DNA from 3 places in the Sphaerisporangium sp. NPDC049002 genome. Region 1 is predicted to be linked to each of the others. Evidence: riboswitches for the same ligand, from Rfam matches in the RefSeq annotation. Region 1 holds a riboswitch; each other region holds the start of a gene.

Region 1 (6,138 bases):
CCCCGCGTTGTCCCCTGCGTTCGTCGTATCTATGCGGATCAGGTCGCGGCACAGCTCGACGACCTCGTCCTCGGCATTGAACGCGGTCATACGTGCTCCTTCGGCTCGGTACGCGCTAACGCCCACCATCCTGCCGCCCAAGCACGCCCACAAGCATCCCGGCCTGCCGCGAAGCACCACCCACACCACCCCAGGCCCCCCACCCAAGCCACCCCCGGCCTGCCGCCCAAGCACCGCTCCAGCCACCCCGGCCCGCCCGCCCGAGGAGCCCACCGCGCGTCCCGGCCCGCCGCCCGGGAAGACCTCCGGGCACCCCGGCTTCCGCCCAAGGAGACCCTCGGCACGGGCCCACCGCACCCGCGTCCGAATCCCGGTATGACGCAGTGCCCGTTGTTTGCTAACCTGGTGCAGCCGACGCGGGGAGACGTTCTCACGTGCAGGCACCACTGTCCGGGTGGCGGAATAGGCAGACGCGCTAGCTTGAGGTGCTAGTGCCCTTTACGGGGCATGGGGGTTCAAGTCCCCCCTCGGACACGTACCCTTCGCGCATGTGGAGGTCCGGTTGCGACTGGGCCTCCACTAGCTGTTTCTCGGGGTAGTAGGTCAGCCGCAGGCCGATCTCCGCGTCGACCTGAGCCTTGTCGTTCGGATCCGCCTCCGCCAGAACCTGAACGTGGTCCTCGATCGCGGTCACCATGGCATCGATCTCCTCGTGTCATCCGACGCCCGCCGCTCACTTGGCGTAGCTGCGCCTGAGCGGCTACCTGCTGGACCTGGGTCTCGGCCATCCACTGAGCGACCAGGGCGGGATCCGCGCCCGCGTTCCACAACATCGTCACCAAGTCGGCGCGGATCGGCATGGCGCCACACCCCGACCACCCCCATTCGCGGCGACCGACCCGGTCCCGGCACGTCGAGCACTCGCCCGAGCCGCTGCGGCACTCTAGACTCGGGGGTGCAGTCGGTTCGCCCTGCCCGCCAGGCAGGAGCGTCGTAAGAGGGAACCCGGTGTGAATCCGGGACTGCCCCGCAGCGGTGAGTGGGAACGACCGCCGTCACACGCACTGGATCCGATCCAAGGACCCGGGAAGCGACGGCCAGTAGGCACGAGATGGGCGCCCACGAGTCCGAAGACCTGCCACTGCCCGCGCGCGACCGCGCGCGGTGACGTTCGACGGCCTCGTGGGAGGGCCGGCGTGACGACGCGGACCTGACCGTGGGTCCGCACCATCTGCCGTGCCTTCGCCCCGGGGTTCCGTCGAGGTCTCCGTGACTCGCGAAGGAGAGTTTCATGGCCGAGAGTTCCCCTGCGCCCACCGCGCTGGCCACCGTGTACGGCTACCCACGCCAAGGACCGGGCCGCGAACTGAAGAAGGCCGTCGAAGGCTACTGGGCCGGCCGCACCACCGACGCCGAACTGCTCGACGTCGCCGCCGGGCTGCGCCGCGACAACTGGCGCCGCTTGGCCGAGGCGGGGATCGACGAGGTCCCGACCGGCGACTTCTCTCTGTACGACCACGTGCTGGACACCACGGTCATGGTCGGCGCGATCCCGCCGCGGCATCGCGCCGCCGTGCGGGCCGACCCGCTGGACGGCTATTTCGCGATGGCGCGCGGTACTCAGGACGTCGCGCCGCTGGAGATGACCAAGTGGTTCGACACCAACTACCACTACCTGGTCCCCGAGCTCGGCCCGGACACCGTCTTCGCGGCCGACCCCTCCAAGCCTGTGAGCGAGTTGCGTGAGGCTCTGGCACTGGGACACAACCCGCGGCCAGTCCTGGTCGGCCCGGTGACCTACCTGCTGCTGGCCAAGCCAGCGCCGGACGCCCCAGCGGACTTCGACCCGCTCACCCTGCTCGACCGGCTGCTGCCCGTGTACGCCGAGATCCTCGCGGCACTGCACGAAGCGGGCGCCCGCTGGGTGCAACTCGACGAACCCACCCTGGTCCAGGACCAGCCGCAGGCCGTCCTGGACGCCGTCGCCGGCTGCTACCAGCGGCTGGGCTCACTCACCGAGCGCCCGAAGATCCTGGTCGCCGGCTATTTCGACCACCTCGGGGAAGCCCTGTCTGTGCTGGCCCATGCGCCGATCGAGGGTCTGGGGCTCGACCTCACCGGCCCGGCCGCCGCCAACCTGAACGACCTGGCGGCCGCCGGCGGGCTGCCGGGCAAGCGTCTGATCGCGGGCGTCGTGGACGGCCGCAACATCTGGATCAACGACCTGGAGAAGTCGCTGAGCACCCTGGCGACCCTTCTCGGACTGGCCGGGCAGGTGGACGTCGCCGCGTCCTGCTCGCTCCTGCACGTCCCGCTGGACGCCGCCGCCGAGACGGAGATCGATCCTGAGATCCGGCCATGGCTGGCCTTCGCCCGGCAGAAGACCGCCGAGATCGTCGCCCTCGCCCGCGGTCTGAACCGCGGTGTCCGCGCCATCTCTGACGACCTCACCGACAACCGCGAAGCCCTGGAGTCCCGCAGGACGTCCGCGCTCACCCGCGACCCGGCGATCCGCGAACGCGCGGCTGCGGTGACCGGGCAGGACACCAGGCGGGCTGAACCCTACGCGGAACGGGCGCGAGCCCAGCGCAACCATCTGGACCTGCCGCTGGTGCCCACGACCACCATCGGTTCGTTCCCCCAGACCGCCGAGTTGCGCGCCGCCCGCGCCGACCTGCGCGCCGGGCGCATCGACCAGGATGCCTACGACGCGCGCATGGAGGCCGAGATCCGCGCGGTCCTCGCCTTCCAGGAGGAGAGCGGCCTGGACGTGCTCGTGCACGGCGAGCCCGAGCGCAACGACATGGTGCAGTACTTCGCCGAGCAACTCGACGGATACATCGCCACCCAGCAGGGGTGGGTCCAGTCCTACGGGTCCAGGTACGTCCGACCGCCGATCCTGGCCGGCGACATCTCCCGCCCACACCCGATGACCCTGCGCTGGACCACCTACGCCCAGTCCCAGACCAGCCGCCCAGTGAAGGGCATGCTCACCGGCCCGGTCACCATGCTGGCCTGGTCGTTCGTCCGCGACGACCAGCCGCTCGGCGAGACCGCCCGGCAGGTCGCGCTCGCCCTGCGCGACGAAGTCGCCGACCTGGAAGCCGCCGGCACCGCCGTCATCCAGGTGGACGAACCTGCGCTCCGTGAAACGCTGCCCCTGCGCGCCGCGGACCGCCCCGCCTACCTCGCCTGGGCCACCGAGGCGTTCCGCCTGGCCACCGCCGGGGCGCGGCCGCGGACCCAGATCCACACCCACATGTGCTACGCCGAGTTCGGCGAGATCATCGCCGCGATCGACGACATGGACGCCGACGTCATCAGCCTCGAAGCCGCCCGCTCCCACATGCAGGTGGCCGAGGAACTCGCCCAGGCCGGCTACCCCCGCGAGGTCGGGCCCGGCGTCTACGACATCCACTCCCCCCGAGTCCCCGGCGTCGAGGAGGTGGCTTCTTTGCTGCGCAAGGGGCTGTCCGCCATCCCCGCCGACCGGCTGTGGGCCAACCCCGACTGCGGCCTGAAGACCCGCGCCTGGCCCGAGACCCGCGACTCCCTGGAAAACCTCGTCACCGCTGCCAAGCAGATCCGCACCGAGATCACTTCCTCCTCCGCCTGACCGTCTGTTTTCGGGGCCGGACACCCTCCGGCCCCGATACGGCGGCTCATGAAGGAGAGCGGATGATCAGCGAGAGGGCTCCATGCACCGCTGCCTCCGCTGGCGCGCCACGGTGGATCGCTGAGTGCCGCCGCGACGGGCACATGAGCCCTGCTCGCGCTGTTCGGCCGGGCCGGTGACGGTCGGCGGCGCGTCCGGGCGCGCTCAGGCGCCGACGCGGTAGGGGCGCATCATCTCGTTGTCCTCGTGTTCCAGCAGGTGGCAGTGCCAGACGAAGAGACCGGCCCTGTCGAACGTCGCCTTGATCCGGGTGATCTGGTGCGGGTAGGCGATCACCGTGTCCTTGAACCCCCGTTCCCATGGTTCGGGGGGCCGGGCGGCGCCGTTGAAGGACCGGCGGTCGAGGACGTGGAACAGGACCTCGTGCACGTGGATGGGATGGGCGTCCGGGGTGAAGTTGTGGATCTCCCAGATCTCGGTGGCGCCTAGGGCGGGATTCTCGGTGACCGGGTCGGACCACATCCTGGCTTTCCTGCCTCCGTCCAGGGTGCCGAGCAGCACCGCCGTCGGGCCGGCGCCGTGGACGACCGCCGAGTCCTGTTCCAGCAGGGCGACCTTGCGCGTCCTGCTCTCCTGGCCGATCCGCGTGAGGGACGGCAGGGTGAGCTGGTCGGGCGGCACGCTGCGGTCCTGTCCCGCCAAGGGCCGTACGACGAACTTCATCACCTGGCCGGTGGTGGCGGGGTCCGCCGGCGGGGTGTGGCCGTCTCCGGGGAAGGCCGTGTCCGGGGCCTCGTTGATCAGGTAGAGGGCCGTGCCGGGCCGCAGGCCGGTGAAGTCGACGATCACGTCGGCCCGTTCGGCCGGGGCGAGCAGGATGCGGCCGAGTCGCACGGGCTCGGGCAGGAAGCCTCCATCGGACCCGATGTGCCACACGGGCAGGGCCGCCGGCACGGGACGCCTCGCCATCGGGTCGGTCACGATCTTCAGGTCGAGGACCCGGCCGTTGCAGCCGTTGAGGAACCGGAACCGGAAGCGGCGGGGCTCGACCTCCAGGTAAGGCCAGGTGCGGCCGTTGACCATCATCGCCGTGCCGAAGAATTCCGGGTTCCAGATGGGGGGCAGGTCGCTCCTTGGGATGTACGGCCCGGCGAACCGGTCGAAGAAGGCGCGGCTTCCCGGGTAGAACAGCGAGCCGTCGGAGGCGAAGGACCGATCCTGGATGACGATCGGGATCTCGTGGTACGGGCCGCGTCCGTCGTCGCCGGCCGAAGGCGCGGGGCCGGGCAGGACGCCGGGGGGCAGGTCGGCGGGACCACCGCGCAGCAGGTAGAACCCGGCCAGCCCGGCGTAGGTGTTGAGCCGGGTGATCCCCAGCGAGTGATCGTGGTACCACATCGTGGCGGCCCGCTGCTGGTTGCCGTAATGGAACTCCGCCGAGCCCGGACTCCAGGACACGCCGTGCGTACGGGCGTACATGGCGCGGAACCTCGCGTACAGGGAGCCCTCGGTCGCCGATCCGGCGGGGAGGTCCCTGGCCCGCGGCAGGTACCACGCCTCGGGGAAACCGTCGCTGTGGTCGGCGCTGTGCCCGCCGTGCAGGTGGGTGACCAGCGGGACGGGCCCGCGATACCGGTTCGGTGTGGAGGTGAACCGGGGACGCGAATCCCGTCCGGACGGGCCGTCCGTGGGGTTGGCCCAGTGCAGAGTGGGATCCACCGGCAGCAGGTGCGGCAGATACCCGCCGCTCTCGTCGACCAGTTCGTTCACCCAGCGCACTCGTACCGGACGATCGGCCACCGCCTCCAGGGTGAACCCCGGGCTGCTGAACGTCCCCGGGTCCTGGACCGCCCCGTACCCCCACACCGTCGTGGGAGGGTCGCCCGGCGGCAGGATCTGCCGGCGGATCTGGCGGACGGCGATCACATAGCGGTCGATCGGCTCGCCCCGCGCCGAGAGGGACGGCATCACGGGTGGGACGGGCAGGGGCACGACGTACTTGGCGATCCTGGCGGGGTTCATGATCGCACCGATCGCCCGGGAACCGCCCGCCAATCCCCGGTAGACGAGGAGGACCGCCCCGCCCACGCCCGTCTTCAGGAACTCTCGTCGTGTGATCAACCAGCCTCCCCTCACCGGACTGGGCACGCAGGCGGAACACGCCGGGCACGCGGCCAAGAACCACAGGGCAAATGCCTCGAAAGGTGCTATACCCATCGATTCCGGTCGCGCCCCAAAGACTGGAGACTTGACGCGTACACCCGGCTGTGCGATGCTGATCCCAGCACCGAGGTTGACACTCATAGTACGTGTGGACGCGCGTTTGCAATTTGCGTTATGCTTCTTCCTCGCGTTGCCTCTCGACGCCCCTGGCTCCGGCCGGGGCGTTTTGCGTGCGCGCAGTTCGATTCCATCCGTGCCCTCCGGAAGGACATCTGTTGACAGCCTCGCGCCATGCCTCCGCCGTACCCGCTGGTCCCCATCGCGTCTCTTTCTCGCGCATTCAGGAGCCGCTCGAAGTT
Region 2 (6,138 bases), on a different contig from region 1:
TGGAACTGGCCGGACATCCCCGAAGGATGGGACCTCGACACCCGGGCGCGGGAGGCGGCGGGGAAGCTCGACGCGCTCAAGGCCGAGGGCGTCGACACTGTGGTCGACCTGACGGTGGTGGGCCTCGGCCGGTACGTCCCGGCCGTCCAGCGGGTCGCCGAGCTGACCGACGTCAACATCGTCGTCGCCACCGGGCTCTACACCTACGACGCCCTCCCGCCGTACTTCGGCAACCGCGGCCCCGGCAGCCTCTTCGGCGGCCCCGACCGGCTCGCGGAGTTCTTCGTCAGGGACATCACCGAGGGCATCGGCCGCACCGGGGTGAAGGCAGCGATCCTCAAGTGCGCATCCGACCACCAGGGCATGACGCCGGGCTGCGAGCGGGTCTTCCGGGCCGTCGCGCGGGCGCACCTGGAGACCGGGGCGCCGATCACCACCCACTCCCACAGCGCCTCGCGGGGCGGGCTGGAGCAGCAGCGGCTCCTGGCCTCCGAGGGCGTGGACCTGACGCGGGTCGTCATCGGCCACGCCGGCGACTCCACCGACCCCGCCTATCTCGAAGAGCTGGTCGCCGAGGGCAGCTTCCTCGGCATGGACCGGTTCGGCATCGAGACGATCAGCTCGTTCGAGGACCGGGTCGCCATCGTGGCGGAGATGTGCGCGCGCGGCCACGCCGGCCGCATGGTGCTGTCGCACGACTCCTACTGCTTCAACGACCGGTTCGACCCCCGGGTCGTACGGGAGCGCCACCCGAACTACCACCTGCTGCACATCTCCCGCGACGTCCTTCCCGAGCTGCGCAAGCGCGGCGTGACCGATGACCAGATCCACCAGATGCTCGTCGAGAACCCCCGCAGGATCCTCACCCCGAGGTCGTGATCATGCAGAACACCTCACCGGCCACCGCCACCGACTTCGACGTCACCTCCGACTGGCACGTCGCCGCGCCGTACGACTTCCTGCGCAGGCTCAGGCACGAACGGCCGGTGTTCCACAGCGAGCACCTGGACGCGTACGTCCTGACCCGCCACGAGGACGTGCGCGCGGCGTACGGGGACGCGCGGCGGTTCTCCTCCGAGGGGTCGCTCACGATCTCGCGGAGCCTCGCCGGCGAGACCAGGAAGGTGCTCGGCGACCACGGGTCCTTCCTGTCCAGCTTCGTGGCCAACGTCGACCCGCCCACGCACACGCGGCTGCGCCGTTCGGTGTCCCGGGCCTTCACCCCGCGCGCTGTCACCGCGATGGAGGAGCGGTTCCGGCGGCTCAACGAGGACCTCCTCGACCGGGTGGCGCCGCAGGGCGGGGGCGACTTCGTCGCGGAGCTCGGGCACGTGCCGTCGGCCAAGCTCAGCGCCCGGTTCATCGGCGTGCCCGAGGAGGACGAGGAGTTCGTCAAGGAGCACGTCAAGGACTGGTTCATGCTGTTCCTGTCGCCGCAGCCGCCCGACCGGCAGCTCGTGCTGGCGCGCAGCTTCCTCGAATACCTGGACTACGTCGACAAGCTGGTGGCCTCCCGCGCCGCCGAGCCGCGTGACGACTTCACCTCGCTGATGACCGGGCTCATCGGAACCGAGCTGTCCCACAGGGAGGTCGTCGAGCTGATCTCCACGATCCTGCTGGGCGGCAACGACACCGTGCCCAACCAGCTCGGCAACAGCGTGCTGAGGCTCCTGCGTGAGGACGCCTGGCCCCTGGCCCCCGAGCTGGTCCAGAACGCGGTCGAGGAGTGCATGCGCATCGACGGCTCCAGCCTCGGCTCCTTCCGGTACGCCCTCACCGACATCGAGCTGCACGGCGTGACCATCCCGGAGGGCTCGCTGGTGCTGCTCTCCACCGACTCGGCCGCGCACGACGAGACCGTCTTCCCCGCGCCGGAGGAGTTCGACCTCGGGCGAGGGAACTCCGACGCGCACATGACGTTCGGGTACGGCATCCACTTCTGCGTCGGGGCCGCGCTGGCGCGCCTCCAGCTCCGTACGGCCCTTGAGGTGCTGGGCCGCCGGCTGCCCGGCCTGCGGCTGGTGCCCGGCCAGCCGCTCGCGTACCGCAAGTCCATCGTCGGGCGGGGCCTGCCGTCGCTTCTGGTCGAATGGTGATCACCCCACGCGCGAGGTTCTGATTGGGCTAGTCTCGCGGCGAATCGTCCGGTACGTCGGGGAGCTGAGCGCCGTGGAGCCAGTGGCGGTAGGTCTGATCGGAGCCGGGCCGTGGGCGGAGGCGGTACACGCCCCCGCGCTGGCGGCGGGGCCGCACACGCGGCTCGCGGGAGTGTGGGCGCGCAGGCCGAGGGCCGCCGCAAGGCTGGGAGCCCCGGTCTACGAGCGGGTCGAGGAGCTCTTCGAGGTCTGCGAGGCCGTCGCCTTCTGCGTGCCGCCGGGCGTGCAGGCCGAGCTCGCCGTGCGGGCCGCCAGGGCGGGCAAGGCGCTGCTGCTGGAGAAACCGCTGGCGGCCGACCTCGACGGCGCCAAGCGCCTCGCCGACGCCGTGGGCGAGGCGGGGGTGGCGTCCCAGATGGTGCTCACCTTCCGTTACTCGGCCGCGACCAAGGCGTTCCTCGAACGGGTCCGCGCGATCGAGCCGTTCGGCGGGTACGCCCGCAACATCTCCGGAGCCCTGTACACCATCGACTCCCCGTGGCGAAAGGAGCGCGGCGCCATCCTCGACGTGGGGCCGCACATGCTCGACATGCTCGACGCCGCCCTCGGTCCGGTCGTCGGCATCCGCGCCCACGGCCACCCGCTCGGGTGGACCGGACTGCTGCTGGAGCACCAGAGCGGCGCGGTCAGCGAGGCGTCGCTGACCATGGCCGCCCGCGTCGAGCACGGCTCCTCGCACGTGGCCGTCTTCGGCCGCCACGGCGACGAGACCCTCGACGGCGCGGACCTCGGCTACGACGTCTTCCCCGACATGGTCGCCGAGTTCGCGCGGACCGTGCGGCGCGGCGGCGGCCACCCCCTCGACGCCCGCCACGGGCTCCGCCTCCAGGAGTTGATCAGCGCCGCCGAGGCGCAGCTCGCCTGAGCCGCCGGTCTGGAGTGGTGAGGCTTTCCACCCGTCGTATCCCGTTGCGGCATTGGTTGATACCGTTCGTCTGACGCGCAGCGTGCAGCGAAGTCCGGTGTGAGTCCGGCGCTGTCCCGCAACTGTGAGACCCCTCGGGTCGAGCCAGGTCGCCTGCATGCCGCGCCGACGTCGTCAACCCTCGTGGAAAAGGGTGATCCGTCAGCACACGGGTCTCTCGATTTCCCGGCAACAGGAGGAACTCTCGTGAGGCCCGTACGCACGGCCTTGGCGGGCGCGTTGCTGGGTGCGCTGACACTGGCCGCATGCGGCCAGTCCACCGGCACCGAAAGCAGCGCCACCGCCACCGCCGCCGCCACCCCCGCTCCCGCCGCTTCGCAGGACGGCGGCTTCCCCGTCACCGTCCAGGCGGGCAACGGCTCCGTCACCATCGGGCACAAGCCCGCCCAGATCATCTCGCTCTCGCCGAGCGCCACGGAGAGCCTGTTCGCGATCGGCGCGGGACCGCAGGTCATCGCCGTCGACGACCAGTCGACCTACCCCGCCGAGGCCCCGAAGTCGGACCTGTCCGGCTTCAAGCCCAACGCCGAGGCGATCATCGCCAAGAAGCCCGACCTGGTCGTGCTCGCCAACGACACGGGCGGCATCGTGGCCGCGCTGACCAAGGTCGGCATCCCGGTCCTGCTCGAACCGGCCGCCACCAAGCTCGACGAGACCTACGACGAGATCGCCGACCTCGGAGCCGCCACCGGCAACAAGGCCAAGGCCGACGAGCTCGCCGCGGGCATGAAGCGGCAGATCGACGAGATCGTCGCCGCGGCGCCCAAGGACAAGAAGCTCACTTACTTCCACGAGCTGGACAACACGCCGTACTCGGTGACGTCCAGCACGTTCATCGGCCAGATCTACGGGCTCTTCGGGCTCGCCAACATCGCGGACACGGCCCCCGAGGCCGCCGGGGGGTACCCCAAGCTCTCCAGCGAGTTCGTCGCCAAGGCCGACCCCGACCTGATCTTCCTGGCCGACACCAAGTGCTGCGGCCAGTCCAAGGAGGCCCTCGCCAAACGGCCGGGGTGGGGAGGCCTGTCGGCGATCGCGAAGGACCGCGTGATCACGCTCGACGACGACATCGCCTCACGCTGGGGCCCGCGCGTGGTCGACTTCGTCAAGATCGTTGACGAGGCGGTCACGAAGGCCGCCGCCTGAGACCCGATGGGACACCTGGAACGACACGCCCCGTGAACCGGCACGACCCTGGTACGACGCGCCCTGAGAAGCGGCACGACACCGGTACGACGCGCCCTGTGAATCGGCGCGACGCCGGTAGGTCGCGCCCCGTGAGGCGGCGCGGCGCCGGTACGACGCGCGCGGCGAGGCTGCGGCCGGCGGCGCTGGCCGCGGCCCTCGCCGTGCTCGTGATCTGCGTGATCGCGGGTCTGATGATCGGCGCGGCCGGCGTCTCGCTCAAGGGCATCATGCTCGAACTGCTCGACCGGGTGCCGTTCGTCTCGGTGGACTCCGGGCTGTCGCCGGTCGAGCGGGGGCTGGTCTTCCAGCTCAGGTTGCCCCGCGTGGTGCTGGCGGCGGTGGTCGGCGGCCTGCTGGCCATCGCGGGCGCCGGGTACCAGGGCGTGTTCCGCAACCCGCTCGCCGATCCCTACCTTCTCGGCGCCGCCGCCGGTGCGGGCTTCACCGCGACCCTGATGATCGTGCTGATCCAGGTCGACGGGCTGGTGCCGCTCGCCGCCTTCGGCGGGGCGATCGGCGGCGTGCTGCTGGCGTACGCGCTCGGCAACACGGCGGGCCGGGGCGGCGGCACGGCCACCCTGGTGCTCGCCGGGGTGGCGGTGGCCTCCTTCCTGTCCGCGTTGCAGGCCTTCGTGCAGCAGCTCCGCGTCGAGCAGTTGCAGCGCATCTACTCGTGGATCCTCGGGGGCATCGGCGGCGACTGGACGCAGGTGTGGCTCGTCGCCCCCTACGCCCTGGTGTCGACGGTCGTCCTGCTCGCCCACGGCCGGCTGCTGGACGTGCTGTCGGTCGGCGACGACGAGGCGGTCAGCCTCGGGGTCAACGCGGGGCGCGTCCGGCTCGTCGTCCTGTGCGCGGCGTCGCTGGCCACCGCGTCCGCGGTCGCGGTGAGCGGGCTCATCGGGTTCGTCGGCATCGTGGTGCCGCACGTCGTGCGGCGGCTGGCGGGCGGGTCGTACCGGGTGGTCCTCCCGCTGTCGCTTCTGGCGGGGGCGTCGTTTTTGGTGCTGGCCGACCTGGTCGCCCGCACCGTGCTCGCCCCCGCCGAGCTGCCGATCGGCGTGGTCACCGCGTTCATCGGCGCGCCCTTCTTCGTCGGGGTACTGCGCGCGACACGGTCGGTGGACGCGTGAGCGCCATCGAGGTGCGGGACCTCTCGGTCGCGCTGGACGGGCGGCCGGTCCTGTCCGAGATCGGCCTGTCGGTGGGCGGCGGCGAGTGGCTGGCGGTCATCGGGCCGAACGGCGCGGGCAAGTCCACCCTGCTCCGGGCCATGATGGGCCTGCTTGAGGCGCGCGGCGAGGTCCTGGTCGACGGCGTGCCCGCGCGCGACCTCAAGCCGAGGCAGCGGGCCCGGCTGATGGCGTACGCGCCGCAGAGTCCCCTGCTTCCGGCGGGGCTGACCGTCTTCGAGTACGCCCTGCTCGGGCGCACGCCGTACATCTCCTACCTCGGCAGGGACACCCACGACGACCGGGACGTCACCCGCTCGGTGCTGGAGCGCCTGGACCTGTCGGCGTTCGCGACGCGGCCCCTCGGGCACCTGTCCGGCGGGGAACGGCAGCGGGTGGTGCTCGCCCGCGCGCTCGTCCAGCGGGCTCCCGTGCTGCTGCTCGACGAGCCGACGACCGCGCTCGACCTCGGCCACCAGCAGCAGGTGCTGGAGCTGGTCGACCGCCTGCGCCTCGCCGACGGGCTCACGGTGGTGACCACCATCCACGACCTCAGCCTGGCCGGGCAGTACGCCGACTCGATGCTCCTGATCGCGGACGGGCGCCACGTCGCCTCGGGGCCGGTCAAGGAGGTGCTCACCGAGCCGCTGCTCGCCCGGCACTTCGGCGCCCACGTCCGCGTCGACCAGGGGAGCGA
Region 3 (6,138 bases), on a different contig from region 1:
GCTTCGACCCGGCCGCGCGGTGATCAGCCGCACAGACGGTCCGTCCACGGATGCTCGCCGTACACCTCCGCGATGGCGCGTGCCAGCCAGCGGCGCTGGGAGCCGTCGAGCGCGGGCAGCGTCTCGGTGAAATCCTGCTCGTCCTTGGCGCGGGGGCGCTTGGCCTTGTAGAACAGCTGGACCTCGGGCGCCAGGTACGGGATGCCTTCCGGCGAGACCAGGCCCAGCTCGCCGATGGGGCGCCGCACCCGGCTGTCGCGCCGCGAGACCCACTCGTCGCCGTCGGACTCGTCGAGCATCACCTGGATGCGCCACGGCTTCTCAGGCCCGGGGCGGCACCAGATGTCGTCGACGGTCTCGGGCAGGATCTCGCCCGGCGCCCAGCGTCGCAGGACCCCCGGGGGATCCGCGGCCCACCACTCCCAGTGCGGCAGCGCCCGCTGCACGGCGAGCTGATCACAACGGAGCAGCAGGATGTCGATGTCCCCGTGCTCCCGGAACGAACGGCCCAGCGCCAGCTCGATGGCGTAGCCGCCCGCGATCCACCAGGGGCCCGGCAGGATCGACAAGAGCGCGGCGACGTCAGAAAGCGGCGCGGGATCCCAGGTTCCCCACGGCGTCTCCCGGCGGATCATGCCCGCCATCTTCGCGCTTGATCACCATCCTTGTATGGATCTTTGAGAATCGGCCGCCATCGATCCCGGGCGAAGGCGCGGTCCACGTTCAGGCGGATTCGTCCGCGCCGCCTTCGATGTCGCCCTCGACCTTGAGGTAGACCTCCTGAAGGTCGTTGAGGATCTCGGGGTCCGGGTGCTCCCACATGCCGCGCCCGGCCGCCTCCAGCAGGCGTTCCGCCATGCCGTGCAGGGCCCACGGGTTGGACTCGGCGAGGAACCGCTGGTTCTCCGGGTCCAGGACGTAGGTGGCGGCGAGCCTGTCGTACATCCAGTCGGCCACCACGCCGGTGGTCGCGTCGTACCCGAACAGGTAGTCGACGGTCGCCGCCAGCTCGAACGCCCCCTTGTACCCGTGCCGCCGCATCGCCGCCACCCAGCGCGGGTTGACGACCCGGGCGCGGAAGATCCGCGCCGTCTCCTCCGAGAGCGTCCGGGTGCGCACCGCGTCCGGACGGGTGCTGTCGCCGATGTAGGCGGCGGGCGCCTTGCCGGTCAGGGCGCGCACGGTGGCGATCATGCCGCCGTGGTACTGGAAGTAGTCGTCGGAGTCGGCGATGTCGTGCTCGCGGGTGTCGACGTTCTTGGCGGCCACGGCGATGCGCCGGTAGGCGGTCTCCATGTCCTTTCTCGCGGGCGTGCCGTCCATGTCCCTGCCGTAGGCGAAGCCGCCCCACACCGCGTACACCTCGGCGAGGTCGGCGTCGTCGCGCCAGTTGCGGCTGTCGATCAGCGGCAGCAGCCCCGCCCCGTAGGCGCCCGGCCTCGACCCGAAGACGCGGGTGGTGGCCCGGCGCTCGTCGCCGTGTTCCGCGCGGTCGGCCACCACGTGCGCCCGTACGAAGTTGACCTCCTCCGGCTCCTCCAGCCCGGCGACCAGCCGCACCGCGTCGTCCAGCATCACGACGACGTGGGGGAACGCGTCGCGGAAGAAGCCGCTGATCCTGACGGTGACGTCCACGCGGGGGCGGCCCAGCTCCTCGTGGGGGATCGGCGCGAGGCCGGTGACCCGGCGGGACGCCTCGTCCCACACCGGTCGTACGCCGAGGAGCGCGAGCACCTCGGCCACGTCGTCACCGGAGGTGCGCATGGCGCTGGTCCCCCAGATCGACAGGCCCACCGAGCGCGGCCAGTCGCCGGTGTCGGCGCGGTAGCGTGCGAGCAGCGAGTCGGCCATGGCCTGCCCCGTCTCCCAGGCAAGGCGGCTCGGCACGGCCTTGGGGTCGACCGAGTAGAAGTTCCGGCCGGTGGGCAGCACGTTGATCAGCCCGCGCAGCGGCGACCCGCTCGGCCCCGCCGGCACGTACCCTCCGTCGAGCGCGTGCAGCACGGCGCCGATCTCGTCGCTGGTCCTCGCCAGCCGCGGAACGATCTCGGTGGCCGCGAAGCGCAGGATCCGCCCGGCCATCGGCGGTACGGCCACCCCCGCCGCCTCCCCGGCCACCGGCGGTACGGCCGCGCAGACCTCCTCCACCGCGCCGGGATCCCAGCCGCGCTCCTCCATGCCGTGGACGAGCGCCGCCGCGACCGTCTCGGCCCGGTCGGTGTCGGCCCGCGCGGCGCTGCCGTCCTCCGCCAGGCCGAGGGCCTCGCGCAGCCCGGGTAGCGCCTCGGCCCCGGCCCACATCTGCCGGGCGCGCAGCATCGCCAGCACGAGGTCCTCGCGGGCCCGGCCCACGGGCGCCTGACCCAGCACGTGCAGGCCGTCGCGGATCTGCACGTCCTTGACCTCGCACAGCCAGCCGTCGACGTGCAGCAGGAAGTCGTCGAACTCCGCGTCGTGCGGCCTGTCGTCCAGCCCGAGATCGTGGTCGAGCCGGGCGGCCTGGATGAGGGTCCAGATCTGGGCGCGGATCGCGGGGAGCTTGGCGGGGTCCATCGCGGCGATGGAGGCGTGCTCGTCGAGAAGCTGCTCCAGACGCGCCATGTCGCCGTAGGTGTCGGCGCGGGCCATGGGCGGCACCAGGTGGTCGACCAGGGTGGCGTGGGCGCGGCGCTTGGCCTGGGTCCCCTCGCCGGGGTCGTTCACGAGGAACGGGTAGATCAGCGGCAGGTCGCCGAGCGCGGCGTCCGGCCCGCAGGAGGCGGACATCCCGGCGGACTTGCCCGGCAGCCACTCCAGGTTGCCGTGCTTGCCGACGTGTACCACCGCGTGCGCGCCGAACCCGTCCTGGAGCCAGCGGTAGGCGGCCAGGTAGTGGTGGCTGGGCGGCAGGTCGGGGTCGTGGTAGATCGCGATGGGGTTCTCGCCGAACCCACGCGGCGGCTGGACCATCACCACGACGTTGCCGGCGCGCAGGGCCGCCAGCACGATCTCCCCCTCGGGGTCGCGCGAACGGTCGACGAACAGCTCGCCGGGCGGCGGTCCCCAGTGCCGCTCCATCCCCGCGCGGAGGTCCTCGGGAAGCGTGTAGTACCAGGCCCGGTAACGCGCGGCGGAGACGCGCACGGGGTTGCCGGAGAGCTGCTCCTCGGTGAGCCAGTCCTGGTCCTGGCCGCCCGCGGCGATGAGCGCGTGGACGAGCGCGTCGCCGTCCTGCCCGTCCACGCCCGGCAGGCCGCCCTCGCCCTCGGGCCCGATGTCGTACCCGCTCGCGCGCATGGCGGCCAGCAGGCGGACCACGCTGGCGGGTGTGTCCAGGCCCACGGCGTTGCCGATCCGCGCGTGCTTGGTGGGGTAGGCCGACAGCATGACCGCGATCCGCCTGTCCCCCGGGGGCACTTGCCGCAGCGCGGCGTGCCGTACGGCGATGCCGGCGACCCGGGCCGCGCGCTCGGGGTCCGCCACGTAGACGGTCAGGCCCTCCTCGTCGACCTCCTTGAAGGAGAACGGCACGGTGATGATCCGCCCGTCGAACTCCGGGATGGCCACCTGCGAGGCGGCGTCCAGCGGGGACAGCCCGTCGTCGCTCGCCGCCCAGGTCTCCCGGTCTCCCGTCAGGCACAGGCCCTGGATGATCGGGACGTCGAGCCGGGCGAGCGCCCCCACGTCCCAGGCCTCGTCGTCGCCGCCCGCCGAGGCGGTGGCGGGACGGGTGCCGCCCGCCGCCAGCACGGTGACGACCAGCGCGTCCACGCCGCCGAGAACCTCCATCAGGCCGGGCTCCGCGGTGCGCAACGACGCGCAGTACACGGGCAGCGCCCGGCCTCCGGCGTCCTCGATCGCGCCGCACAACGCCTCGACGAACCCGGTGTTCCCCGCGACATGATGAGCCCGGTAGTACAGAACCCCCACGACCGGCCGCCCCTCACCTTCGGCGCCGTCGGTCCTCTCAAGGACGCCCCAGCTTGGCGTGGGCGCGGGGGCCGCGAAGCCGTGCCCGGTGAGCAGCACGGTGTCGGACACGAACCTGTACAGCTCGGCCAGATTGGCCGGGCCACCGTGCGCCAGATAGGCGTGCGCCTCGGCGCACACTCCACCGGGGACGGTGGACAGCTCCATCAACTCGGCGTCGGGAGCCTGCTCGCCTCCGAGCACGATGACGGGGCGGGGCCCCGCCAGCAGCATGTCCAGCCCCTCCTCCCATACCCGCCGCCCGCCGAGCAGGCGGACGACGACCAGCTCCACGTCGTCGAGCAGCGGGGAGAGGTCCTCGACGGCGAGCCGCGCCGGGTTGTCCAGGCGGTACGGGGCGCCGCTCGCGCGTGCGCTCAGCAGGTCGGTGTCGGAGGTCGACAGCAGAAGTACGGGGAGATGGCGCACGGCACATCCTCACTCGGGGTCCGCGCCCCGGGTCGTGGGTCCACACGGCCTGGAGTCTCCTGGCTTCCGGATCGACGCTCACCCCGGCCTTCCCGCCCGTTGCCGGGCCGTGGCCTTGGATGGGGTTCGCTCCCCGGTGACAGTGGCGGGACCGCGCCGGATTCACACCGGCTTCCTCCTTGTGCCGTCGCTCCCCTATCAGATCACGGAGTCCGACTTATTGCGAGAAGTCGGGTTAACATCCTCAACGTGTCTGTCGTCGACTTTCCGGAGTCCTCGTCGCGATTCCACGTCCGGAAACCCCCGGACAGGTCGCGGGTGGACGCCTGTCCCGGTGCGTTGCAGACGCATCCGGCCGCGGACGGTGCCGTCGCCCGTATCCGGGTGCCGGGTGGCGTCCTCACCGCCGCCCAGTTGCGCGAGCTGGGCGCCGCCGCCACGTCCCTCGGCTCCGGGGTGGTCGAGCTGACCTCCCGTGCCAACGTGCAGGTACGAGGGCTGAACGCCGAGGGGGAGACCGCGTTCGCCGCGAGGATGGCCGCCGCGGGGCTGCTCCCCTCCGCGACCCATGAACGTGTGCGGAACATCCTGGCCTCCCCCATGGCCGGGCTCGACGGTCGCGGCCTGATCGAGGTGGCACCGCTCGTACGCGAACTGGACGAGGCGCTGTGCTCCCGCCCGGCCCTCGCGGGACTGCCCGGCCGGTTCCTGTTCGCCCTGGACGACGGCAGAGGCGACCTGCCCGCCCTCAAGGCCGACCTCACCTTCGTCCCGATCCCCGCGCCGGCCGGCGGAGAGCCGGTCGAGGGGGCGCTCCTCCTGGCGGGAGAGGACCACGGAGTACGCCTCGCCCCGACACAGGCGGTATCCGCGATGATGGCGGCGGCTGAGGCCTTCCTCGCCGAACGAACCGCCCAGAACTCGACGGCCTGGCGCATGGCCGAACTCGACGACGGCCCGGCGAGGATCGCCACCCACCTCGGCGGCTCCGCCCGCGTCGGGACGCCCGCCCACGCCGACGGCCCCACCGGGTCCGGGGAGCACGGCCCCGTGCCGGTGGTCTCCCCGGACGTGCCGTCTTCGCCGCCGCTCGGCCTGGTACACCGGCCCGCGCGGGGGGCCGTACCCGGGCCCGGGGAGAGGGCCGTCCCCCGGGTCGCGCTCGTCGTCATGCCGCCGCTCGGCCGGCTGACCGGCGCCCAGGCGCGAGCACTGGCGACGGCGGCGCAGGCGGGCGACGGCGAGATCCGGCTGACGCCATGGCGTGGCGCCGTCGTGCCCGGCGTCAGCGGAGCGGACGCGGAGTCATGGCTGTCCAGGCTCGCGGCCACCGGCCTGGTCACCGATCCCGCCTCCCCGTGGACCGGGGTCACGGCCTGCACCGGACGACCCGGCTGCGCGAAGTCACTCTCCGATGTCCAGGCGGACGCCGCGTCGATCGCGCACATCCAGGCGACCACCGCCCGCGCGCCGGGCGCCGGTGTGCTTCGCGTGCACTGGGCCGGGTGCGAGCGCCGGTGCGGACGGCCCGCCGGGCAGGCCGTACTCGTGGTGGCCACCGGCGACGGCTACCGTGTCGACGCCGGCGGCCGGAGCCTGCACTGCGAGGACATCGAGGAGACGACGGCCGCGGTCACCGCGGCCCGCCAGGTGGCCGGCACGTCCAGACGGTCCGGGGCGTGATGGAGGGATCCGGGTTCGTGTCCGTGGACAGGGGCGTCTGGTGAGGTCAGGCGTGCTCGTTCTCGGGGGGACGGGTGA

What was found. Region 1 has a riboswitch for cobalamin ahead of metE (5-methyltetrahydropteroyltriglutamate--homocysteine S-methyltransferase). Riboswitches for the same ligand answer to the same signal wherever they lie in the genome.
Region 2: another riboswitch for cobalamin. It lies ahead of AB0B89_RS21605 (ABC transporter substrate-binding protein); the one in region 1 lies ahead of metE (5-methyltetrahydropteroyltriglutamate--homocysteine S-methyltransferase).
Region 3: another riboswitch for cobalamin. It lies ahead of cobN (cobaltochelatase subunit CobN); the one in region 1 lies ahead of metE (5-methyltetrahydropteroyltriglutamate--homocysteine S-methyltransferase).

What each region holds. Positions count from the first base shown of each region.
Region 1 is NZ_JBEZFH010000286.1:171-6,308, reverse strand. Features, by position in the region: partial or broken gene AB0B89_RS33330 (M20/M25/M40 family metallo-hydrolase) at 1-90, opposite strand, end outside; tRNA gene AB0B89_RS33325 (tRNA-Leu) at 449-534, shown strand; cobalamin riboswitch at 995-1,137, shown strand; gene metE (5-methyltetrahydropteroyltriglutamate--homocysteine S-methyltransferase) at 1,292-3,616, shown strand; gene AB0B89_RS33315 (multicopper oxidase) at 3,821-5,737, opposite strand; partial or broken gene AB0B89_RS33310 (hypothetical protein) at 6,055-6,138, shown strand, end outside.
Region 2 is NZ_JBEZFH010000109.1:17,205-23,342, forward strand. Features, by position in the region: gene AB0B89_RS21590 (phosphotriesterase-related protein) at 1-879, shown strand, start outside; gene AB0B89_RS21595 (cytochrome P450) at 882-2,096, shown strand; gene AB0B89_RS21600 (Gfo/Idh/MocA family oxidoreductase) at 2,179-3,021, shown strand; adenosylcobalamin (AdoCbl) riboswitch at 3,084-3,223, shown strand; gene AB0B89_RS21605 (ABC transporter substrate-binding protein) at 3,268-4,227, shown strand; gene AB0B89_RS21610 (iron ABC transporter permease) at 4,446-5,402, shown strand; gene AB0B89_RS21615 (ABC transporter ATP-binding protein) at 5,399-6,138, shown strand, end outside.
Region 3 is NZ_JBEZFH010000017.1:59,378-65,515, reverse strand. Features, by position in the region: gene AB0B89_RS06560 (hypothetical protein) at 1-23, shown strand, start outside; gene AB0B89_RS06555 (amino acid transporter) at 24-635, opposite strand; gene cobN (cobaltochelatase subunit CobN) at 724-4,377, opposite strand; cobalamin riboswitch at 4,411-4,608, opposite strand; gene cobG (precorrin-3B synthase) at 4,627-6,060, shown strand; gene AB0B89_RS06540 (cobalt-precorrin-6A reductase) at 6,113-6,138, shown strand, end outside.